DNA from 2 places in the Nostoc sp. UHCC 0870 genome. Region 2 is predicted to be linked to the other one. Evidence: riboswitches for the same ligand, from Rfam matches in the RefSeq annotation. Region 2 holds a riboswitch; the other holds the start of a gene.

Region 1 (12,045 bases), 2.9 Mb from region 2:
ATCAACACCCCCAAATACCAACCTTGACGATTTTCGTAAGACACCCCCAAATTTAACTTATCAGCACCAGCAAACCGTAACTCCTTATCAACCTCCGCCGGATTAGCACTTTCTAAAATACGCGGATCATTAGCCGTATAATTAATAAAAGCGTAGACATTTCTCGCTAACTGTAAATTTAACGAAGCTTCAATTCCCGTAGTATGAACTAACCCGATATTTTCCCAAGTACCTGTATTACCATTCACAGGTGGAGTGAGTCTTTTAAAAGCGATTGTATCAGAAACTCTGTTACTAAAAAATGTCAGCCTCAACAAGCCAATACTACCTAACTTTTGGTCGATACCCACATCAAAACTATCCCCTTTCTCTGGTTTCAGTTCAGGATTACCGATGTTAGTAGGATTATTATTAAATAAATTCGCTATCGTAGGAGCGCGGAAATTTCTGATATAGTTAGCTCTGAGTGTCGTTGAGTCTGATAACGCTAACTTTGCCCCTACAGATGGTGATGTAAATGAACCATTCACCAAGCTACTAAAATCTTGACGTACTCCTAAATTCATACTCAAGCTAGGAGAAAAATTAATTTCATATTTACCAAAAATTGCCCCTTGATCTATGGCATCATCATAATTTTCTCTCGTGATATTTGTACCATAATTAAATGTAGTGTTACGTACATTCGTATTTCGGTAATCAAAGCCATACACTAAGGTTTGATTCTTGGCAAAGTTCCAGCTATGTGTGGTTTGAATACCATAGGAATCCTGTTTAGTATCAAAGCGATTTTGAGATGTAATTGCACCGCTACGATTATCAAAACGAGTATTGAGAAAATCAGCGTAAACTCTCGCTGTTAACAGTGAATCTTTTCCGCTTCCTAATTTGGAATTCCAGGTTAAATCAGTGAGAACTTGGTCTGTATATTTACGATTATTCTCAGTCAGAGAGTTAAAAAATCCCTGTCCAAATTCGGGTACAGGAATCGGTACGCCTCCCGGTACTCCCTGTTCTTTACCTAAATATAAAGTTGATAGGGTTAATGTATTACGTTTACCTAAATTTGCCTCTAGTTTAACGTTAAAGTTATTAAAGAGTGCATCATTATTTCTTCTCGTCCCCTCAAAATTGGCTTCAGGAATGGTGAAAGGATAATTATTTTGTGCTTGAGTACGGTTATATCCAACTACCCAAGAAATATCACCTGTTCTCCCACTATTTTGAATGCTTTGTTGGTTGAGTCCATATGAACCAATATTAACTTTGGTTTCCGTGGTGATTTTCTCTGTAGGACGACGGGTAACAATGTTAATTACCCCACCTATTGCGTCAGAACCATAAAGAGTTGAACCGCCTCCAGGTAATACTTCAACTCTTTCAATATTGTTAGTTGTAAATTCTGAAAGGTCGAAACCACCACCACCAAGATTATTAATTGGTCTACCATCTAACAAGATTAAGACTTGACCTGTATTAGAACCGCGAATAAATTGACCGCTTAAAGCATTTACTTCTGTTCCAACAGTACCGTCACCTAAAATACCAGGGAGAAATCGCAGTGCTTCTTTCACTGTTCTCGCACCTTGCGCCTCCATTTCTTCGCCAGTAATGACATACACCGGACGGGTGGAATCTTTCACTGTCCCTTCCCGACGAAAGGGAGAAAATACAGGTTCATTGAGTAGTTTGTCAATAACTGTGAGTTCAATATCTGGTTCTTGTTCTTGTGTAACTTCTGTAGCTATAGTGCTGAAATTTTCCCACAGCATCCCTACGGTGATAGTCAAACTAGAAACAATAAGTTGAGTCCCCCATCTGGTAATAAACTGAGTACGCATTGGTAATTTAAGCCACCTGTATCACTAAAAATTGGTCGCAAGCAAAGATTTGAGCTTTTTTAGTAAAAAAACCCTCAACCAGTAGGAAATCTGCTATTTATGATAATGATTATGATTATCACATAAATGGTGCGATTTACAAGCTAGTTTCAAAGGTTTGTAGTAATAACTTTAGTGCTGAGAGCCTTGAGGACTAAAGTCCTTACTACGAACTTTATACACTAATAGTCATTAATTAACAGCAATTTACGGTTAATTTTGCCCACTTATTTAGGGGTGGTATTTTTGCTAAGATGCCTCTTTTTAAAGGTTCTGGTCGTTCTGACCAGGGTAGTAACCCATCTTGTTTATCATAGTATTGACTAGCACATTGCAGCACCGCAGATGCACTACTATCTACTGGTAAATTGCCGAAAAGATAGGTTAATTTTCCTTCTCCTTTTAAGGCGATAACGCAAGCATGGTTGCAAGCACTCATACATTCAACGCCTTGAATGGAGAATTGATGTTGCAATTCCCAGGTTTGTGCAAGTTCTTGAAGTTGTTGTAATAGTTGCTGTCCGCCACTTTCACCAACTCGCTTGCCATCTTGCCATACACTGGCGCAGGTCGTGCAGACAAATATCGTATGCTGTTTTTGATTCATTGATTTTCAGGCGTTGCTGATTAATGGGGTGATTTTTGTTGGGTGCATATTGCAAGCAGAACCCGCAGGATAGGCGCACTGGGGATAATGTAAATATGCGAAGGGAAATATCCGATACAACTGGGTTTTCAGCTTTGTACCTAGAACCTTCTGTGGAAGAATTTGTATTAGTAGGAAACTGTCTACAATTTCATCGAAATTTGTAGTCTGTGGGGTATATCTGACGCTATGAGACAGTAATCCTGTTGAATTGGGAAAATATTTATGGCAATATTCACCTGTACCTCGCAGATGGGAACTTGTTTTATTGGCGGCGGGCATTCTGACTTTGAGATTTACATCTCATCACAGCTGCGGGACAGTGCCGGATTTACACCGAATCTTTCCCCGTTACCTCTGATGGCTGTTCCCCATCAGAACCGTATATTTGGATATCATACAGCAATTTTAGCGATCGCACTGATTTTTCAGGAAAACAAGCTATCTAAGATAATAAGATAAAATTGTAAAGAAATGTTAAGGCTCTAGGTTCATGAATTGGTTTGTTTCCGGGCTAGGACTGCTGCTAGCACTAATAGCGATCGCCATTGTATTGTATCTGGTTACGGCTCGCCGTTATGAATCATCTAATTCGGTAGCTAATTCCTATGATGAATGGACTGAAGACGGGATTTTAGAATTCTATTGGGGTGAACATATCCACTTGGGTCATTATGGTTCACCGCCACAACGTAAAGATTTTTTGACCGCTAAATCTGACTTTGTACGCGAAATGGTGCATTGGGGTGGGTTAGATAAGTTACCCCCTAAAACCACTGTATTAGATGTAGGCTGCGGAATTGGGGGTAGTAGTCGCATTTTGGCACGAGATTATGGGTTTGCGGTTACAGGTGTAACAATCAGTCCCCAACAAGTCGAACGCGCTAAACAATTAACTGCTAAGGAACTTGATGTACAGTTTCTTGTGGATGATGCGATGGCACTTTCTTTCCCAGATGCTAGTTTTGATGTCGTTTGGTCGATTGAAGCCGGCCCGCATATGCCCGATAAAGCCGTGTTTGCCAGGGAGTTGATGCGGGTGTTAAAGCCTGGTGGAATCATGGTTTTAGCTGACTGGAATCAGCGAGACGATCGCCAAATACCGCTCAATTTTTGGGAAAAACCAGTCATGCAGCAACTACTAGATCAGTGGTCTCACCCTGCTTTTGCTAGCATTGAAGGCTTTTCTGAAGTGTTGGTTGAGACAGGATTCGTTGAGGGGGAAGTCATCACAGCCGACTGGACACAACAGACACTTCCTTCTTGGCTAGATTCTATCTGGCAAGGGGTCACTCGACCAGAGGGATTGGTGCGGTTTGGTCTATCTGGTTTCATTAAATCTCTGCGAGAAGTCCCGACTTTGTTACTGATGCGGTTAGCATTCGGTGCGGGTTTGTGCCGATTTGGGATGTTCCGTGCTTTACGGGCTAATTCTTTGCCACAATCAACAGAGAAGACATTGACTAGTGAAACTGCTCAAGTTTGATATTGTAATAAGAATGAAGCGATCGCACTCAACTTGGTGAGCTAATTCGGATCACTCAACATAGGCTGATGTCACCCTTAACTATCTAAATCGCTAAGTAACCGCCGAATTAGCGCAGCGTCTTCTGTGTTGGGAGTTTTGGTGAGATAATTTTGTAAATCTGCCGTGGCTTCGGCATAATTGCCTAGTTGATAGTTTAACAGACCGCGATCGCGCACTTCTGAAGTAGCATCAGGAAACAACAGTAAAATCCGTTCTACTACAGCCAAGCTTTTTTCTAGCTGTTGTTGTCTGAGGTAGATATATTTCAAATTAGCTAAAATTCGCGCCAAGAATTGCCGATTACTCACTGTGGCTAAAAATTCCGGGCGTAAAGTCACGTTTTGCTGAAACATTTGATTCAGCCTGTCTTGGCAATCTTGGGTAAACATCACCTCGCCGCGATTGAAAGCATCTACAAAAATCTCCATGTCGGGAATTGCCGGACGAATCAGGAAATGTCCTGGCATTCCTACACCAGCCATCGGAAAATCTATGCGGCGGGCAATTTCCAAATAAACCAACGCCATTGTGATAGGAATACCCGTGCGTTGATCAATCACATCATTTAAAAAGCTATTTCTGGGGTCATAATAATTACTTTGATTCCCTATAAATCCTAAGTCATCGTAAAGATATTCATTAATAGTTTGAATGACTCGTAATGGATAAAGTGAAGATGGCAAGCGTTCTTTAACTTCTTCTGCCATCGTATCCAAGACATTTAAATATTCTTCTATATCAATGTAAGGAGATTCTTCTTTGGCAATGTACAAAGCAGCCTTAGCTAAGTCAATATGCTCATCCGAATGCTGAATTTCTTGGTAAAAATATTGTCGTGGTAAAGAGAAGTTCATACGCAACACCTGATAGTAGTTCGTAATTCGTAATGGGCTAACGCCCCGCTCCGCTAACGTAATTCGTAATTACAAATATGAATTATATGGATTTAATCATTGGTTTTTGTGGCTGAAGCCGCAGTTTTTCTATCCAATGAAGTTGCACCTGTTTCTAAGGCTGGCTTCTGATTTGGTTTCAAGAAACTTTCAGTCATTGTCTTAATTACAATATACAAGATTGGCACGACAAACAAGCTTAAAAAAGTAGCGATTAGCATTCCGCCAAACACTGCTGTTCCTAAAGATTGACGACTTCCTGCACCTGCACCTGTGGCAATAGTTAAGGGAAAAATACCGATGAGTGTTGAAAAGGCAGTCATGAGAATTGGGCGTAAACGTTCTTGAGCCGCTTCAATTGCTGCTTTGGCGATGGGAAGGCCTTCTTCTCGTAGTTGGTTAGCAAACTCTACAATCAAAATCGCATTCTTACTAGCCAAACCAATCAACATTACCAAACCAATTTGACAGTAAACATCATTAGCAAAACCCCGCATTGATTGGGCTACCAGTGCGCCAAAAATTGCTAGAGGTACAGCTAAAAGAATGATGATTGGGTCTACGTAGTTCTCATATTGGGCTGCTAGTACCAAAAACACAAATACTAGTCCTAACCCAAAGATGAGGGGTGCTAAACCGCCTGATTCTTGTTCTTCTAAGGAAGTCCCAGACCATTCATAATCATAGCCGACGGGTAAAACTGCTTGGGCTACTTGTGCCATTTTTGTAATTGCATCACCGGAACTAAAGCCAGGCGCAGCCGCACCGTTAATTTCTATTGAGCGAAATAGATTGTAATGGTTAATTGTTTGCGCGCCCACTATTGAAGTAATTTTGACTAAATTACTCAGGGGAATCATTTGATTAGTTTGCGATCGCACATACAATTGTCCAATATCTTTGGGATTAGCGCGAAACTGTTGGTCTGCTTGCACATACACGCGATAGTTACGCTGTTGCAGATTAAAATCGTTCACATATCGAGAACCCAAAGAAGTTTGTAAGGTACTGAAAATATCATCAATGGAAATTTGCAGTGCTTTGGCTTTGTTGCGGTCTACTTCTACTAGTAGCTGTGGTGTATTAGCCGCAAAGGTACTAAACACCGCTTGTAATCCTGGTGTTTGGTTGGCGCGACCAAGTAACTGTCCCATTGTCTGCACCAGATTTTCTAAACCGCTATTCCCTCGGCGGTCTTGGAGTTGAAAGGTAAAGCCGCCAAAGTTACCCAAACCCTGAATTCCCGGTGGGTTGACAGGAAAGACTCTAGCTTCTGGGATGGATAATAATTTCCCTTGTAGTTTACCAATAATTGCTTGTACTGATTGGTCGGGTCTGGTACGTTCAGCCCAAGGTTTTAAGGTGGTGAACACAATACCAGTGTTGGCTGTACTACCACTAAAACTAAAACCTCCCACAGCAAAAGTTCCGACAACTTCAGGTAGTGGGAGGATTTCTTTTTCTACCTGTGCCATCACATCACTCGTGTATTGTAGAGAAACCCCTTGCGGCCCTTGAATAAGGGTGATGAAATAACCTTGGTCTTCATCGGGTAAAAAGGCTGTAGGAACTGAGGTGTATAGCCAAGCTGTCAAGCCCAAGGAAACTATGAATAGACCAATTACAATGCTTTTAAAGCGGATGAGTAAGGATAGCGATCGCCTATATTTTTCCCTGACTGCATCGAGGAAGCGATTAATCTGATCAAAAATCCGACCCAGCCAACCTGATGCTTTTTGTCCTGGACGCAGTAATAAAGCACACAAAGATGGTGTCAGAGTTAAAGCCAAAAATGTAGAAACGACAATTGAGAAGGCGATCGTTAAGGCAAATTGTCGATACAGTGCGCCAGTAGTTCCGGGAAAGAACGCCACAGGAATAAACACCGCCATCAATACTAAGGAAGTCGCAATGACTGCACCAAATAGTTCTGCCATTGACTCACTAGCAGCACGGCGGGGATTCATCCCTTTTTCTTGAATAAAACGGCTAATCTGCTCAACTACAACAATGGCATCATCTACAACCATCCCTGATGCTAAAGTCAAACCAAACAAAGTCAAACTATTAATCGAAAAGTTAAAAACTTTCACAAAAGCGAACGTTCCCACCAAAGCCAAGGGAATAGTCAACGCTGGAATTAAGGTAGTCCGCCAGTCTTGTAAAAAGACAAAAATCACCAGTACCACTAACACCACTGCCATTAATAGTGTTTTAACCACTTCTGACAATGATTCCTCGACAAACATTGTCGTGTCAAAAGCTACCTGATATTGCATTCCTGGGGGAAAACTCGGAGCTAATCGCACCATTGCCTCTTTAACTCCCCTGGCTACATCCAAGGCGTTACTTCCCGGAACTTGATAAATCCCTAAACCGACGGCATCTTTGGCACGAAATCGTAAAAATGTATTGTAATTTTCTGCCCCTAGTTCGGCTCTACCAACATCTTTGAGTTTAATTAAAGTGCCATCATTCTCAGTTTTCAGGACAAGTTCTTCAAACTCTTTTGCATTCGTTAGTCGGCTAACTGCCCGCACATCCAGTTGATATTGTTGTCCTTTGGGTGCAGGTTCTTGTCCAATTCTCCCCGCACCAACTTGCAGGTTTTGTTCCGCCAACGCATTGGTGACATCTTCTGTAGTTAAACTCCGACTAGCCAGGCGATTAGGATCTAACCACAAACGCATAGCATAGCGGCGTTCCCCAAAAATCCGCACTTCACCCACACCCTTAACTCTTTTTAAAGCATCTGTTAAGTAAAGGTCAGCATAATTACTGAGGAATATATTGTCATATTCCTGATTGTCAGTGTATAAGCCGATCGCTAACAAAATGTTATTAGATTGCTTAGTGACCCGCACTCCTGTACGCTGCACAACATCTGGTAATTGAGCTTCGGCAGCAGAAACACGATTTTGAACATCGACGGCGGCAATATCTTTATCCCGCGAGGCATCAAAAGTCACTGTGATATTGCTTGAACCGTCGTTACTGCTGCTGGAAGTAATATATTTTACTCCCTCAACACCGTTAATTTGCCGTTCTAAGATGTTAGTGACACCGCTTTCCACTACTTCTGCACTCGCACCAGTGTAGTTAGCAGCAACGTTGATTTGAGTAGGGCTAATATCTGGGAAACGCGCAATAGGTAATGTGGGAATACTGATTGCTCCTACCAGCAGAATAAATAACGCGCAGGCGGTAGAAAATACTGGCCGCTTAATAAAGAAGTCAACAAACATATTTGGGGATTGGGGATTGGGGATTGGGGATTGGGGACTGGGGACTGGGGATTGGGGATTGGGGATTGGGAAAAGTTCTACCTTGCCCCCTGCTCCCTGCCCCCTGCCCCCTTCTAAGACTCTGGAACAATAGGTGCGCCGTTGGTGAGGTTGAGAATACCGGAAACTATGATTTTTTCGCCGGCTTTTAGTCCTTCTAGAACTTGATAATTGTTACCTTCAATCGCTCCTAATTTCACCGATTTTTGTATAGCTACTAAAGACGGCGCGTCTGGTTGGGGGCTTTCTGGTGCTTGCGCGACAAATACAAAGGTTTCTCCACCTAAGCGAGATACGGCTGTGACGGGAATTAACACGCCTGGACGTTCATCCCAAATCACTTTGGCTTGGACTAACTGGCGATTGAGTAGTTGTCCCGTACCATTGCTAAAGGTGGCTTTGGCTAAGACTGTTTGGGAATTGGAGTTGGCGTTGGGTTCAATGAAACTAATCCTACCTGTGGTGGTGGGGTTTCCTTGGGTATCTAGCATCTGCACGGGTAATCCCGTCTGCAATTGTGCGGCTTGGTTGAGGGGAATGGATATATTTAGTTCTAAAGCACTGTTTCTAGTCAGTGTTGTCAGTTCATCACCTTTGCTGACAAAGCTACCAACTCTCACGGGGATATTACCCACAATCCCCGTCAAAGGTGCTAGGACGTTCGTGTAACGCACTTGGGCTTCGGCAGATTTGACTTGGGCGGCGGCTTGGGTAACTTGCGATCGCGCTTGGGCTATTTCTTCTGGACGTGCGCCGTTTTCTAATTGTCTCAAGTTTTGTGTTTGCTGTTCTAGAGCAGCCGTTAGTTCGGTAATATCAGAACCTCGACTTTTACGCAGTTGCTCTAATCGTCGCTGGGCTTCTCTTAACCTCGCTTCAGCACTACGTCTTTCTCCCAAATATCCTTCTAAAACATCTTGGGACACTGCACCCTCTGTCTGAAGTTTTTCGTATCGCTTGGCTCGTGACTGCGCTAACTCTACATCAGATTTCGCTGATTCAATTTGCGCCTCAGCTTGAGCAATTTCCTCTGGACGCGCTCCACCTTGGGCATCTGTTAACCTGGCTCTAGCTTGGGCTACCTGCGCTCTGGCTTGGGCAATTTGTTCAGAGCGAGTCCCGGCTTTGAGTTCCGCTAGGCGGGCGCGGGCTTGTTCTAAGGAAGCTTTAGCTTGCAATAACTGGGCTTGAACATCATCACTTTGCAGACGAATTACTACTTGCCCTTCTTGGATGCGATCGCCTTCTTTGACTAAAATTTGGCTGACTCGTCCATCAATTTCTGGTTTAAGTACCACTGAGCGCGGTGCGTCTAAAGTGCCGACAAATACAGAGCTTTCTTGTAAAGTTCCTGTTTCTACTGTCGCTAATTTTACAGGAATTCCCCTCGGCTGACCCGCCGCCATTCCTGGGGGGCTATTCCCCGCCAGGCTACTTTGCCACCACCTCCAGCCAAAACCACCACCGATAATTAGCAAAATGATGCCAACAATCACAGGCCAACGCCCTTTAGGACTAGGTGTAGATTGTTTTTCTGGCTCTACCAGAGAACTATCTTGAGTTTCGGTAGCCTGAGAATCTTCTATCTCTACAGGTAGTGAGGAATGAGAACTATCTTGATGGGACATATTTGATCACTCGCTCTTAAATTTTAACTAGGGAAATTACTGAGATATTTTCTATAGATTGAATCTTTAAAAACTAATTTTGGTCTGGATTAGGTAGTCAACAGTCAACAGTTCAAGGTGCGTTAGCCTACGGCATAACACACCCTACCGACCATTTACATTTCTTCATATACATTGGATTTTTCTCAGCAACTTACTTACTCAGACAGAATTAATTACAAAAATTTTTTTCCTGTCACCTGTCACCTGTCACCTGTCACCTATGCAAGCACTTGCTTACAAGTGCAAGTAATTGCTTGCATTATATACAGATCGTCGTAAAATTTGTATAAATTCAACAAATTGAATATTCTGTTCCAGTGAGTGCGATTGATGATGTCGCGATCGCCAATCAGTATCCCGATTAGTCAAACTGATTAGAATACTCAAGACGCAATATCAATCCTTAGTTTAAGCACTCATGGAAAATTTTGTTTTTTACAACCCAGTTAAAATCCTCTTTGGTAAAGGTCAAATTGCCAAAATTGACACTGAAATTCCGGCTGATGCCAAAATTCTCATAACTTACGGTGGAGGTAGCATCAAAACCAATGGTGTCTACGATCAAGTTAAATCTGCGTTATCTGGACGGAATATATTTGAGTTCGGTGGAATTGAACCTAATCCCCGCCTAGAAACACTAATGAAAGCTGTAGAATTAGCCCGTCAAGAAGGGATTGATTTTCTGCTGGCGGTGGGTGGTGGTTCAGTTCTGGATGGAACTAAGTTTATTGCGGCGGCGGTTTACTTTGAGGGCGATCCTTGGGATATTCTCGCCAAGCAAGCACCCGTGACTGCGGCTGTACCTTTGGGTACTGTATTGACCCTCCCTGCTACGGGTTCGGAGATGAATACAGGTGCTGTGATTACTAAGGCACAAACAGAGGAAAAACTCTACTTTAATAGTAATTTGGTATTTCCTCGCTTCTCTGTTCTTGACCCAGAAACGACTTTTTCCTTACCTCCAAGACAAATTGGTAATGGGATTGTTGATGCTTATACCCATGTAATGGAACAGTATTTGACTTATCCCGCCAATGCACCATTACAAGACCGGATGGCGGAGTCAATCTTGAAAACGCTGATTGAGGAGGGGCCAAAAACCCTGGCTAATCCCCACGATTATGATGCACGAGCTAACTTTATGTGGTGTGCAACAATGGCTCTCAATGGATTAATTGGTGCGGGAGTTCCGCAAGACTGGGCGACTCACATGATTGGTCATGAGTTGACGGCGGAACATGGTTTAGATCATGCTCAGACTTTGGCGATTGTGCTACCAAGTACCCTGTCTGTGAGACGCGATCGCAAATGGCAAAAGCTTCTACAATATGCAGAGCGAGTCTGGAACATAATTGATGGTAGCGAAACCGAACGCGTAGAACAAGCGATCGCTCAAACTCGCAACTTCTTTGAGTCCCTCGGTGTCCGCACTCATCTATCTGACTACGGTGTAGGCTTAGAAACCATTCCTGTAATTATCAAACGTCTAAAACAGCACGGTTTAGCCGTTTTGGGCGAACAGCAAGATGTAGACTCTCAAGTTGTCGAGAAGATTTTAACCCTTTCGGCTTAATTTAGTAGAAACGTAGCATTGCTACGTTTCTACTAAATTTCTGAGTGTATTGACTATATTAGATAAATACTGCTAATCTTAATCAGACCAATCGGTCTTAAATACTTTTAATGTCCAAAGGCGAAGAAACAAAAGCTCGGATTATCCAACAAGCAGCCGAACTGTTTAACCAACAGGGGTATGCTGGTTCGTCTATTTCTGACATTATGCGGGTGACAGGATTGCAAAAGGGGGGAATTTACAATCATTTCCAAAGCAAAGATGAATTAGCATTACAGGCTTTTGATTATGCGATCGCTTGTGTGAGCAAACATTACAGATTAGCATTACGCAACGAACGCCATGCGATCGCACGTTTAAAGGCGATCGTGAATGTATTTAGCAGTTTTGTAGAAAATCCACCCATCCCCGGAGGGTGTCCCCTACTGAATACGGCCGTTGAAAGTGATGATGCTCATCCGGCTTTAAGAGAACGTACTCAACAGGCGATGACAGCTTGGCTTAATCTCATTCGCCACATCATCGAAACCGGAATTGCAAAAGGTGAAATTCAACCTGGAGTCAATGCGGA
Region 2 (12,045 bases):
CTAACACTACCATCAATGCGGTTGATGATTTTAGTTTGGCTAGAACCAACAATAATCACTGTCCGCATATCTGCAACATCTGGTGTTAACTGGTCAAGGGTAATTACTTTTACCGTCTGTCCTGGCCTGCCGAGATTTCGCGCTAAAATTACGGGAGTGTTGGGGGTTCTGTAACGGAGTAAAATATCTCTGGCATCAGCTAATTGCCAAGTCCGGTCTTTAGAAACAGGATTATAGAAGGCAATAGCAAAGTCAGCTTCAGCAGCAGCCGCAATCCGTTGTGTAATAATTGACCAAGGTTTTAAAATGTCCGATAAGGAAATCGTACAAAAATCATGTCCCAAGGGTGCGCCAACGGCGGCGGCGGCGGCTTGCATGGCGGAAATTCCGGGTGCGACGTGAATATCAATACTGTCCCATTCCGGTTTGTGGTGGTGGTCGAAAACTTCAAATACAGCCGTAGCCATTGCATAGATGCCAGGGTCGCCGGAAGAAACTACGACTACATAGCGTCCATTAGCTGCTAAATCTAAGGCCATTGTCGCCCGTGCAATTTCTTCGCGGTTGTCTGACTCATGGCGTTGTTTTCCTGCTGCGAGAGAACCGACTAAATCTAGATAAGTTTTGTAGCCTACTAAGTCAGTGGCAGATTTGAGAATTTCTTTGACTTCCGGTGACATCCATTGAGAACTACCGGGGCCTGTACCGATAATTGCTAACCTTCCCTGGGGTTGACCGATGGTGTTGGGGTCTATGGGTTGGGGAGAAATAGCGATCGCATACCGCCCATCGTAGGCGATCGCTATCTGCGATAATGAGTTAAGTAATTTACCATCTCTACCTGTCGCTGTTAAGGCTAATGCTTCTGCTGCTAAGTCTTCACGGAAGAACCGCGTCGGCACACCGTAGAAGTCGGCTATGGTGTGTATGTTTGCATAGGCGGCAATGGTGATGGGTGCAAATATGCCGGCGATGGCTGCGCTGGCGATGTCTGCGTTGGCTAGTAATGCTTGTACTAAGTCTAGAGTAACATCAGGGTGAGTAATGGCGATCGCAATATTTTTAGGATGATAAACCAAACAGTTAGCTGTAGGAATCACACAGCGTTCTGTGACTTGGATGGTTAAATTGCCTTTGGGGTCAATGGGTAACTGACTATTACTTAACCAAGGTGCAGTTCCTTCCAACTTTACCTGCTCCCCTGCTAATAAATCAGAGATAAATGTTTTAGCATCCTCTGGGTTAGCTAAATGATACTCAGGGGGAGGAGATAACAACGCAGTGCGGAAACGGATATCGCCTGTAGTGGTAATTGCTGCTTGGGTATCTAAGACCTCAGCAATGCGCCGCGCTAAATCATTGACTCCATTGAGTCCCCCCAAAAGCGGGACAACCGCGCTACCATCCTCAGCTACAGCTAACACTGGCGGTTCTTGGCGTTTGTCGGAAATCAGGGGTGCTAGGGTTCTGATAAGAATACCCGCCGCACAAATCCCAATTAGGGGTGTACCTTGGGCGAACAATTCCCGCAGTGTGTCGCCGAAATTAGTGAAGCTGATATCAACATCACAGGTACGTCCTGCTAACCCGTAGAGTGTTGCTCCTGGTAAGACGGTGATGATTTTGCGGGCTAGTGTAACACTATTTTGACTTAAGACTATAACAGCAGGTGCAACCTTGTTCATGAAAGTTATTGAGCTTTGGAATTTATATTTTAGTTAATAGTTTTAGCAGTCTAGTATTTCTTGAATAACACTTTTCAAATCTGCATCACCAGGACGTTTTGTAAACTGCTCATGACTATAAATCCAAACAAGCTTGATTGTAGAAGTAGTAGCATTAACCAAATACATCAATCTAATTTGTCCTGAAGCTCCTTTGGAAAATCTCAGTTCTAACTTATGAAATGTCCATTCTTCAGGTAGTCGAATCTTTCCAGGTAAAGGTTCTTGACGGCAGTTGTAGGGATAGGAGTCTTCTAGCAAATCTTCCAAAACCTGGGCGACTAATTCTACAAAACCAGTTCCATGAAACTTTGCAAGTTTTTTAAAAGAACGCTGAAAATTATCAGATTTCTCAATCGAGAAGGGAGTTGAGCCAGTCACGCACTTCTCCTTTAGCAATACGAGTTGAGGATTCTGAATTACAACTGTCTTCCAACACTTTAGACATTACAAATTCATAAGCAGGATTTTCACGCTCTATTAAATCAAGCTTTTTACAACCTAATGCCTTCATATCTTCCAACAAAATTGGCTCTGTTGAACCAGCATCATCAGGTAAACCCTTACGCGCTTTCTTCCAAGGAAATTCCAAATGAGTCATACCACTAAGTCGATAAGCATGATAACCACCAAAATATTCCCAAACTTCTGCTAAAAGCTTTTTCTGCTCATGAGGAATCTGGGATAAAAATTCTTGACTAGGTATGGGTAATTGTTGAGCCTCAAATTCACTGTAAAATCTGTAAGCTGGCGGACACACAGGCCCATATCGCCATGCTTGGATTTCTTCATCAAACAATGGCTGATTATACAAGGCTAAATGCAAGCTTTGTGAATAGTACAGAAGCTTTTGAACTTTCATATTTGTCATTTCTGCTTCTATACCATCTTCGTAGGCTCTCACAATAAAGTAGCGAGCTACATCTAGACAATTAATCATAGGTCAGACCCGCAAACTGAATCAAGCTCACTAACATAGCAAATAAATCTCATATTAGCGCGTATACATACTATATTAACAAATAATTGCTATTACATAGTACAAAAATACTAAATATTTTTCGCTGGTATTAAGTAGAACGGTGTAAATAATTAAAGGTTTGTAGTGTTCGAGCAGCGTCTCGCAGAGAGGACTAAAGTCCTTACTACGAACTAAATACAATTTTTTTACATTACATTACTTTACATAGTTTGGTTTTTTCAAGTCGTTCTACTTAGTTGATCAAACAGGCTGTAGAAATTAATTTTTACTGAAACTTCTATAACCTATTCTTACTAGGTATGACAATCATGGCAAAATAAGGTACTTCAGCCGGATCAACCTCATCTATGGGTACAATCCTTTGGTGTGCTGTTGTTGCCCGTTCAATATATAACGCCCGTGATGCTAGTCCTAATTTATGCAGGATATCTCGCACTTTGGTAAAGTGGCGACCGAGTTTCATAATGGCGGCTGCATCGGTTGTCAGTAATTTTGTGGTGAGTTCTTCGGCTGGGAGGGGTGCAGGTAAAACTGTGAGAACATCGTTGTAGTAGGTGAACGGTACACCCAAGGACACAGCACACGCCATTAATGAAGATACTCCGGGGACGACTTCCGTTTCGTAGTGTTCAGATAGGCGTGTAAATACATACATAAATGAACCGTAAAAAAACGGGTCGCCTTCACACACTACTACTACATCCCGTCCGGCTGCTAGATGTGCGGCGATGGGTGCAACTTCTTGGTCGTAAATTTCCTGGGCTTTTTCTGGTTCTAAGGCGCGGGGGAGGTGATAGGCTACTTCGATTTGTTCCCCTGTGAGATATTGGGAAACGATCGCTCGCGCTATACTCTCTTTATCTGTGGCTGACTGATAGGCAATCACGGGTGCAGCACGCAATAGCCGCAAGGCTTTCAGGGTCAATAGTTCTGGATCTCCTGGCCCTACACCAACTCCATATAGACGACCTTTATCTGTCATGATTATTCTTCCTCCGTTGCGAGGGCGTTAACTGCGGCGGCGGCGATCGCACTGCCACCGCGCCGACCATGTAAAGTTAAAAATGGTACATTGCGGCTATCTGCTGCCAATGCGGCTTTTGATTCGGCTGCACCCACAAATCCCACGGGAAAACCTAAAATCACTGCCGGTTTAGGACATCCTTGATCTAACATTTCTAGTAATCTAAATAATGCTGTGGGTGCGTTACCAATGGCGACTACTGCCCCTGCTAGGTAAGGTTGCCATAATTCCAAAGCCGCCGCCGACCTAGTATTACCCAATTTTTTCGCTAATTCTGGGACTTCTGGCTCGTTGAGGGTGCAGATTACTTGGTTATTGGCAGATAAACGTTTCCTCGTTACTCCGTCAGCTACCATACGACAATCACACAAAATCGGTGCGCCTGCTGCTAGTGCTTCCCTGGCTGACTGTACCGCCGTTGCTGAATATCCTAGGTCTGTGACGATATCCGTCATTCCACAGGCATGAATGAGACGCACTGCAACTTTAGCTACATCTGCGGGTAGTATATCTAGATTGGCTTCCGAACGAATGATGGCGAAGGAATTACGGTAGATTTCATTGGCATCACGGATGTATTCAGGCATGGAGTTGGGATGAGAGAATAACTGTTGTAGTTGGGTGTGTGGGTAGCGGTTGGCAAATTCCCCAAAAGATTCGGCGGGATTTAAGCGTTTGTTTTTATACACATTTAACATCTGCTCCATGAGAGCGGGTAAGTCGGTAAAGCTTACATCATCATAGAGTTCACGTCCAAATTTTTGGTTACTGTCTCCCACATAGACTTGATAGCGTTCCTCACTGACACCGAGTAAAGCAATATCACTTTTACCATGCTGGGCGCAGGATTTTTCACAGCCGCTTAGGTGGATATTTACGGGATGTTCTAAGGTGACGTGGGATTGGAGATAGTCTGCTAATGCTAGGGCGTGAGTTTTGGTATCTGTCGCCGCAGCTGCACACCCCTGATTTCCAGAACAAGCTACTAAGGCACTTTTAATGTTAGTTGGTGAGGCATCTAATTTTAAATCAGTAATTTCTCTTTGAACCTCAGTAAGTTTTTGTTGGGGAATGTCTGTTAGTAGTAAATTCTGCCAGGGGGTAAGTCGGAGTGTTCCATGACTGTATTTTTCGGATAAGTCGGCTAAACCGCGTAGTTGCTGCGTTTCTAGGCGACCTAGGGGTAAGACTATGCCGATGTAATATAACTCTGGTTGGTGTTGGGGATGGATGCCAATGTGGTGATATTGGGTATTTGACCTTTGTTCTGGGGTGAGGTCTTTTCTCTTCCAGTAAAATGGTAATCTCTGCTCGACTTCTTGGAGATAATTATCTAAGCCTAGGTGATTGATTACTTCTCTTAGTCTTGGTTTGCGTTGAGTATGGGGATTGATTTTTTCACGCAGAGGCGCAGAGGCGCAGAGAGGATGAGAGTGAGTTAGATAGATTTGAGTGAAGGCGGCTAGGACTTTTAGGGAGTGTTCGGGGGGTAAGATAATTCTGGTGTCGGTGGGGGGTTTTCCTTTTGCGCCTGCGCTGAGATAGAGGCGAAAGTAGGTTTTGTTGTCTATGGCGATCGCTGCTAATGTGATATCGTTGGGGCGATCGCAAACGGAAACTAAACCACCACCATCAAAACAAACGCTAAATTTTGCGGATAGTCCTGATAAGGTGGAATGTTGGGTAATGTAGTTGTCCCAGTTTTGAACAAAGGGACGGGTATCGATGAGTTCTTGAGGGTCAATACCAGCTGTGGGACTGGTCATAATATTGCGGATTTGGTCTACACCACTGTTGTTAGAACCTAATCCTAAGTCCTGGAGTTGTTGGAGGACTTCAGGTTCTATCCCTTCGCGAATTTCTCGGATTTGCAGGTTGGCGCGGTTGGTTACGTCTATGTAGCCACCACCGTATTTGTCGGCGATATCTGCGATCGCCTGACATTGTTTACTATTAATTATTCCACCTGGTATTCTAATGCGAGATAGTATTCCATCTTGGGCAGGTGTGGCATAAAATAAACCAGGACAAGGTGTAGAACCAGACAGCAAGACTCCAACTCCTTCCCCGTGCGACGCAGGGAGTAGACGACGATCTCTTGAAATAATTAGTAATCGAATTAGTTGGGGATTCAAACCCTTTAATTACGAATTACGAATTACGAATTACGAATTATCTTGAAGTTGGCATTCTGACTCAAAAACTTTTTTGTGTTTTTATTACAGCTGCGGCACAGTCCCGGAATCTCACCAGAGTTTCCCAACCTCAAGCCTTGCTAGTCTACCATGATATGGTGGGGGTTGAAACGCAAAGGTGCGCGGAGGTTAACGCGGAGGTGCGCTAAGAGGAGGTTATGACCGCAAAAAGGATGTAAACCCCTAAATTTATTTATGAGGGTCATTAATTTTGAATTTTGAATTTTGAATTCGGAGCGAAGCGACGTGAGGGGGAAATGGCTGGCTGTTGTGGGTATTGGTGAGGATGGGTTGGCGGGATTGGGTGCGATCGCTTGTTCTCTGGTGGCTGGTGCTGAGATAATTGTGGGAGGCGATCGCCATTTGGCTATGTTACCTACTGATGATGAACGGGAGAAAATATCTTGGTCTTCTCCTATTAGTAGTTCTATAGACGCAATTATCCAGCGTCGCGGTAGGTCGGTTTGTGTTTTGGCTAGTGGTGATCCTCTCTGTTATGGGGTGGGTGCTACTTTGATACGACATATTCCCATTTCGGAAATGACGATTATCCCTGCACCTTCAGCTTTTAGTCTCGCTTGTTCTAGGTTGGGATGGTCTTTAACTGAGGTGGAAACTTTGAGTTTATGCGGTCGTCCGCCGGCTTTGCTTCAGTATTATATATATCCTGGTGCGCGGTTGTTAATTTTGAGTGCAGGGAAAGATACGCCGGGGGTTGTGGCTGAAATTCTCAGACAGCGCGGTTTTGGTAGCAGTCAAATCACTGTTTTGGAACGGATGGGTGGTGTTCATGAAAGGATAATCACAGGGACAGCCGCAAAATTGGAGACAGGAGATATTGCAGATTTAAATGCGATCGCAGTACATTGTCTTGCTGATGCTGGAATTATACCTTTATCTAGGCTACCAGGATTACCAGATGACGCTTATCACCATGATGGACAGCTAACGAAACGGGAAGTTAGGGCTGTTACTCTTTCTACCCTCGCACCCACACCAGGACAATTACTTTGGGATGTAGGGGCGGGTTGTGGCTCGATATCGATAGAATGGATGCGAACTCATCCTAGATGTCAGGCGATCGCTATTGAACAAAATTCTACTAGACTGCAATATATTGCTGATAATGCCGCCGCTTTGGGTACTCCCAATTTAAAAATCGTTGCGGGGAAAGCACCATCAGCCCTGAAAGACTTACCCCAACCAGACGCTATCTTTATTGGTGGTGGAGTCACAGCCGATGGATTATTTGACATTTGTTGGCAAGCATTACGCCCCGACGGACTTTTAGTTGCTAATGTCGTCACTATAGAAGGTGAGCAAACCTTATATAAATGGTATGAAAAAGTAGGCGGCAGTTTCACCCGCATAGCCATTCAAAGGGCAGAACCTATAGGTAAATTTTTAGGCTGGAAAGCAATGGCGAATGTTACGCAGTTCGTAATTCGTAATTCGTAATTCGTAATTCGTAATTCGTAATTCGTAATTCGTAATTGGGGATGAGTTACTCTCTCCCCTGTCACCTGTCACCTGTCACCTATCACCTATCACCTGTCACCTGTCACCTCTCCCTCACACTTTCAACACTTGATCGAGCAAATTCCTCGCAGGTTGTGCTTTAGTCAGTGCTGTTTGATGGTCGCTATAAGCACGAACCAGACGAGATAGACTGTTTACACCTGTTTTGAGTTGATCCAGTTCTTCACCAGCAACTAGTTCACCGTCTAGCATCCGCCCAATCAAAGGTTTGATATCGCCCACGTCTTGCCGAACTTTTTGCAGCTTTTCTAAAGCACTCAGTAAGCCTTTAAGAGAGTTTAAGATTTCATCGATATCTTGAACATCCTGTACATCCTGCACACCTTCCACTGTTTCAGGCGTATCTTCTGTTGTCACAGTCTCTTCAATTTCTGAAACTACAGGCAATTCTTGTACAGATGTTTCCGTTTCATTTTTCACCCCGGTTGTTTTTGCCATCAACGCTTCCTCTAGCAATTTACCTTAGTCTACCAAGAAAGATAGGGGACAGGGGATTGGGGATGAGGGAGATAATCAGTTACTACCCTTATATGCTTAACCTCTCACATTGCTGATGCTGTCACGAGATTATCAGGAGTCACAGAAGTTAAACCTTGAACTGTTAACACAGAACAGGGCGCATGATGTAATACATAATTGCTAACGCTACCTAGGAAAAATTCACTTAATCCACTTAGTCCCCGACGACCTAAAACAATTAAATCAGCGTTCCAACTCCGGCTAATGTCACATATAATCCGGCTGGGTTCGCCGAGTTCTTGAGTAAAATCTGCTGTTATGCCTTTAGCGATCGCTTGATTATTTAACAGGGTCAAAAACTCAATTCCTTCTTGCTTTAAATTTTCCCATTGACCCACATAATATTCCACACCATGAGTTTGAGAAGTCCCATAGTGAGTTTGTGTTTCCATTGCGGAAGCGTTGAGATAATCATCATTAAAAGGTGAGATAACGTGTAACAATAACAATTCTGCATTACTTGCTGTTGCTAAGGTTAGGGCGTGTGCAAAAACCTGCTGCCCCATTTCATTGTTGTTCAACGCGACTAAAATTTTGTTAAACATAATTAAGAGTTACGAGTCCTGAGTTATGAGTCCTGAGTTATTATTTATTAGTATTCCATGATGAAAAACTAATAACTAATAATTCAAAGACGTTCAGTGTAAATTCAAATTAAAATTCTATGTTTTTAATTTTGACTTGCCTTCTGCGTCCGCAATTTCTAACATTGTCTTCAGGACAGAATCAGGATTGAGACTAATAGAATCAATGCCTTGTTCTACTAAAAAGCGAGCAAATTCTGGGTAGTCGCTAGGTGCTTGACCACAGATGCCAATTTTGCGTCCGTATTGTTTGACAGTGGCGATCGCTTTCGCTATCATTCGCTTGACGGCTTCGTCCCGTTCGTCAAATAAATGGGCGACTAATTCCGAATCTCTGTCTAATCCCAGTGTCAACTGTGTCAGGTCATTAGAACCAATGGAGAAACCATCAAAAACTTGACAAAATTCGTCTGCTAGCTGCACATTACTGGGTAACTCGCACATCACATAGACTTGCAATTCATTCTCTCCCCGCACCAAACCATGTTTTTCCATCTCAGCTAATACCCGTCGTCCTTCGTTGGGGGTGCGACAGAAGGGAATCATTAAAATCACGTTGGTTAAACCCATCTCATCCCGTACCCGTTTCATGGCTTGACACTCTAGGGCGAAACCTTCACGGTAACGAGGATCATAATAGCGAGAAGCACCACGCCAGCCAATCATCGGGTTTTCTTCTAAAGGTTCAAACTGTCTACCACCCAACAAGTTCGCGTACTCGTTACTCTTGAAGTCGGAGAGACGCACAATTACAGGTTTAGGATAAAAGGCGGCGGCGATGGTCGCAATACCTTGGGCGAGTTGGTCAACGAAGAATTGGGTTTTATCTGTGTATTGGGCGGTTAATTCAGCAATTTTATATTTTGCTAGTTCGTCTTCTAACTCATCAAAATGAATCAATGCTAAGGGGTGCGCTTTGATGTGGTTGTTAATAATAAATTCCATCCGCGCCAATCCCACACCATCGTTAGGAATATTAGTTAAACCAAACGCTTCTTCGGGATTGCCCAAATTCATCATAATTTGGGTGTGGGTGCGGGGCAATTTCTCTAAGGGGATTTCTTTCACTTCGTAAGGTAATAACCCAGGATAGACTTTACCTGTTTCGCCTTCAGCACAACTAACTGTAACTTCTTGCCCAGTTTTAATAATTGTAGTCGCATTACCACAACCAACGATCGCGGGAATACCCATTTCTCTAGCTATAATCGCAGCGTGACAAGTTCTACCACCGGAGTTAGTCACAATCGCGCTGGCGCGTTTCATAATAGGTTCCCAATCTGGGTCAGTGCGATTTGTTACCAACACTTCCCCGGCTTGAAACTGACCAATTTGATGGACATCGAGAATTACTCTGGCTTTACCCTGTCCAATCATTTCCCCAACACTACGACCAATGATAATGGGGACTGGGGGCTGGGTACTGGGGATTGGGGATTGGGGATTTCCTTCCCCAGTCGCTAACAAGCGATAATTACGCAGTACGTTTTTGGTTTTTTGGGACTGCACTGTTTCAGGACGGGCTTGGACAATAAATAATTCATTAGTCAAGCCATCTTTTGCCCATTCAATATCCATTGGTGTATAGACACCACGCACTTGAGAATAGTGTTCTTCAATAATGCAAGCCCAGTTTGCTAATTGTAAAATTTCGTCGTCATTGAGGGCGAAAACATTGCGTTCTGATGGTGCAACAGAAATATTTTTAGTTAATTTTGATCCGCCTAGGTCGTAGACCATTTTAATTTCTTTCGTACCGAGGCGTTTTTGAATAATGGAACGGAATCCCTGTTTTAGAGTGGGTTTAAATACTAAATATTCATCTGGATTAACTGCGCCTTGAACAACATTTTCACCTAAACCATAGGCGGCGGTAATCAAAGCTGCATCTTTAAAACCTGTCTCTGTGTCGATGGAGAACATCACCCCAGAGTTAGCCAAATCAGAACGTACCATTTTTTGTACGCCGACAGACAGGGCAATGTTGAAGTGGTCGAAGCCTTTAATTTGACGGTACGAAATGGCGCGGTCAGTAAAAATAGAAGCAAAACACTTGTGACAAGATTTTAGAACTCCTTGCAACCCGTGGACATTTAAATAAGTTTCTTGTTGTCCTGCAAAGCTAGCATCGGGTAAATCTTCAGCCGTCGCGCTAGAACGTACAGCCACATCAGTATCTGCACCATACTCTTGACATAGAGTAGCGTATGCTGTGGCGATCGCATCCTGTAAATCTTGCGGAAAAGGAGTTTGCAGCATCAACAATCTAGCTTGCTTCCCACACTGGCGGAGATTTTTCACATCCTCAACATCTAAATCTGCAAAAATCTCTCTGAGTCGTGTTTCTATCCCAGCCGCAGAAATGAAATATCTATAAGCATAAGCACTTGTTGCAAACCCAGTGGGAACTTTTACGCCTTTGCGTTTAAGTTGCTGAATCATTTCCCCCAAGGAAGCATTTTTACCCCCCACGAGGGGGATGTCTGCAATCCCCACTTCATGGAAAGATAATACTAAAGCTTGTTCTCTAGAGGATAAATTAGCTGGTTGTGGATTTAGCAGTGTGTTTACCATGTCTGATATTCCTAATAACAGCAACACAGGGGACAGGGGACAGGGGACAGAAAAGAGGATTTGACCGCACTCAGTGCTGAGTCCTGAGTAATATTTTTCTTACTCTTAGCGGATATTTTGCCGCCGCGCCTGCGCCTAAGTCCTACACATCCGGTTATAGGAAGATAATTTGAGGATCTTGTGAGGATATTATTGACACTCCCCACGACTAAAGCCGGGGGATTCCAGCGTCACTGACGTTCCTTGCTTTTACAGGTCTTACGACCAATAGAAGTAGAGGGAACATCTCGACTGGCGTTACTTCCCGGATGCCCTCCGGTAGCGTTCACACGACTTAAAATTACTTTGGCAGCATTCACATCGCGTTGTTCTGTATATCCGCAATGTGGACAAGAATGAGTCCGAGTACTAAGAGATTTCTGGACTCTCGCACCACAATTACTGCATTCCTGGCTTGTGAAGTGGGGAGGGACTGCAATAATTTCTCTCCCAAACTTCCCTCCAAAGTATTCGAGCCACTGGCGGAAGTTGTACCAAGAAGCATCTGTTATGCTTTTGGCTAGTTTATGGTTTTTCACCAAGCCGGAAACATTTAAATCTTCCAAGACGACCTTAGCGTTAGCTAGGCATAAGTTACGCGCTAGTACAAGAGCGTGTTCATTCCTTTGTCTTGTTACTCTTAAATGTTTACGAGCATAAATACCACGCGCTTTTCTTCTACCAGATGACCCTTTTTTCTTTTTGTAAATGTTACGTTGAACCCGTTTTATATCTTTCTCAGCCTTGCGGAGATACCGTGGGTTTTCTTCATGGTTGCCAGAAGAATCAGAGTAGAAATATTCCAACCCAACATCAATACCGATAGCACTTGTTGTTAATGGTGCATCTTGCAGGTTATCCACTT

What was found. A riboswitch is a leader RNA that binds a small molecule or an ion and turns the genes downstream of it on or off. The one in region 2 is predicted to bind cobalamin.
Region 1: another riboswitch for cobalamin. It lies ahead of L6494_RS11515 (DUF1636 family protein); the one in region 2 lies ahead of cobG (precorrin-3B synthase).

What each region holds. Positions count from the first base shown of each region.
Region 1 covers NZ_CP091913.1:2,642,652-2,654,696, forward strand. The annotation lists gene L6494_RS11510 (TonB-dependent receptor plug domain-containing protein) at 1-1,841, opposite strand, end outside; gene L6494_RS11515 (DUF1636 family protein) at 2,077-2,487, opposite strand; cobalamin riboswitch at 2,783-2,926, opposite strand; gene L6494_RS11520 (methyltransferase domain-containing protein) at 3,020-4,012, shown strand; gene L6494_RS11525 (SirB1 family protein) at 4,090-4,908, opposite strand; gene L6494_RS11530 (efflux RND transporter permease subunit) at 5,001-8,192, opposite strand; gene L6494_RS11535 (efflux RND transporter periplasmic adaptor subunit) at 8,306-9,859, opposite strand; gene L6494_RS11540 (iron-containing alcohol dehydrogenase) at 10,320-11,474, shown strand; gene L6494_RS11545 (TetR/AcrR family transcriptional regulator) at 11,585-12,045, shown strand, end outside.
Region 2 covers NZ_CP091913.1:6,145,084-6,157,128, reverse strand. The annotation lists gene cobJ (precorrin-3B C(17)-methyltransferase) at 1-1,685, opposite strand, end outside; gene L6494_RS26085 (hypothetical protein) at 1,728-2,105, opposite strand; gene L6494_RS26080 (Panacea domain-containing protein) at 2,077-2,664, opposite strand; gene L6494_RS26075 (precorrin-2 C(20)-methyltransferase) at 2,984-3,688, opposite strand; gene L6494_RS31010 (precorrin-8X methylmutase) at 3,691-4,317, opposite strand; partial or broken gene cobG (precorrin-3B synthase) at 4,471-5,781, opposite strand; adenosylcobalamin-variant (AdoCbl-variant) riboswitch at 5,907-6,000, opposite strand; gene cbiE (precorrin-6y C5,15-methyltransferase (decarboxylating) subunit CbiE) at 6,172-7,383, shown strand; gene L6494_RS26060 (hypothetical protein) at 7,498-7,902, opposite strand; gene L6494_RS26055 (universal stress protein) at 8,007-8,528, opposite strand; gene ppsA (phosphoenolpyruvate synthase) at 8,646-11,141, opposite strand; gene L6494_RS26045 (RNA-guided endonuclease InsQ/TnpB family protein) at 11,372-12,045, opposite strand, start outside.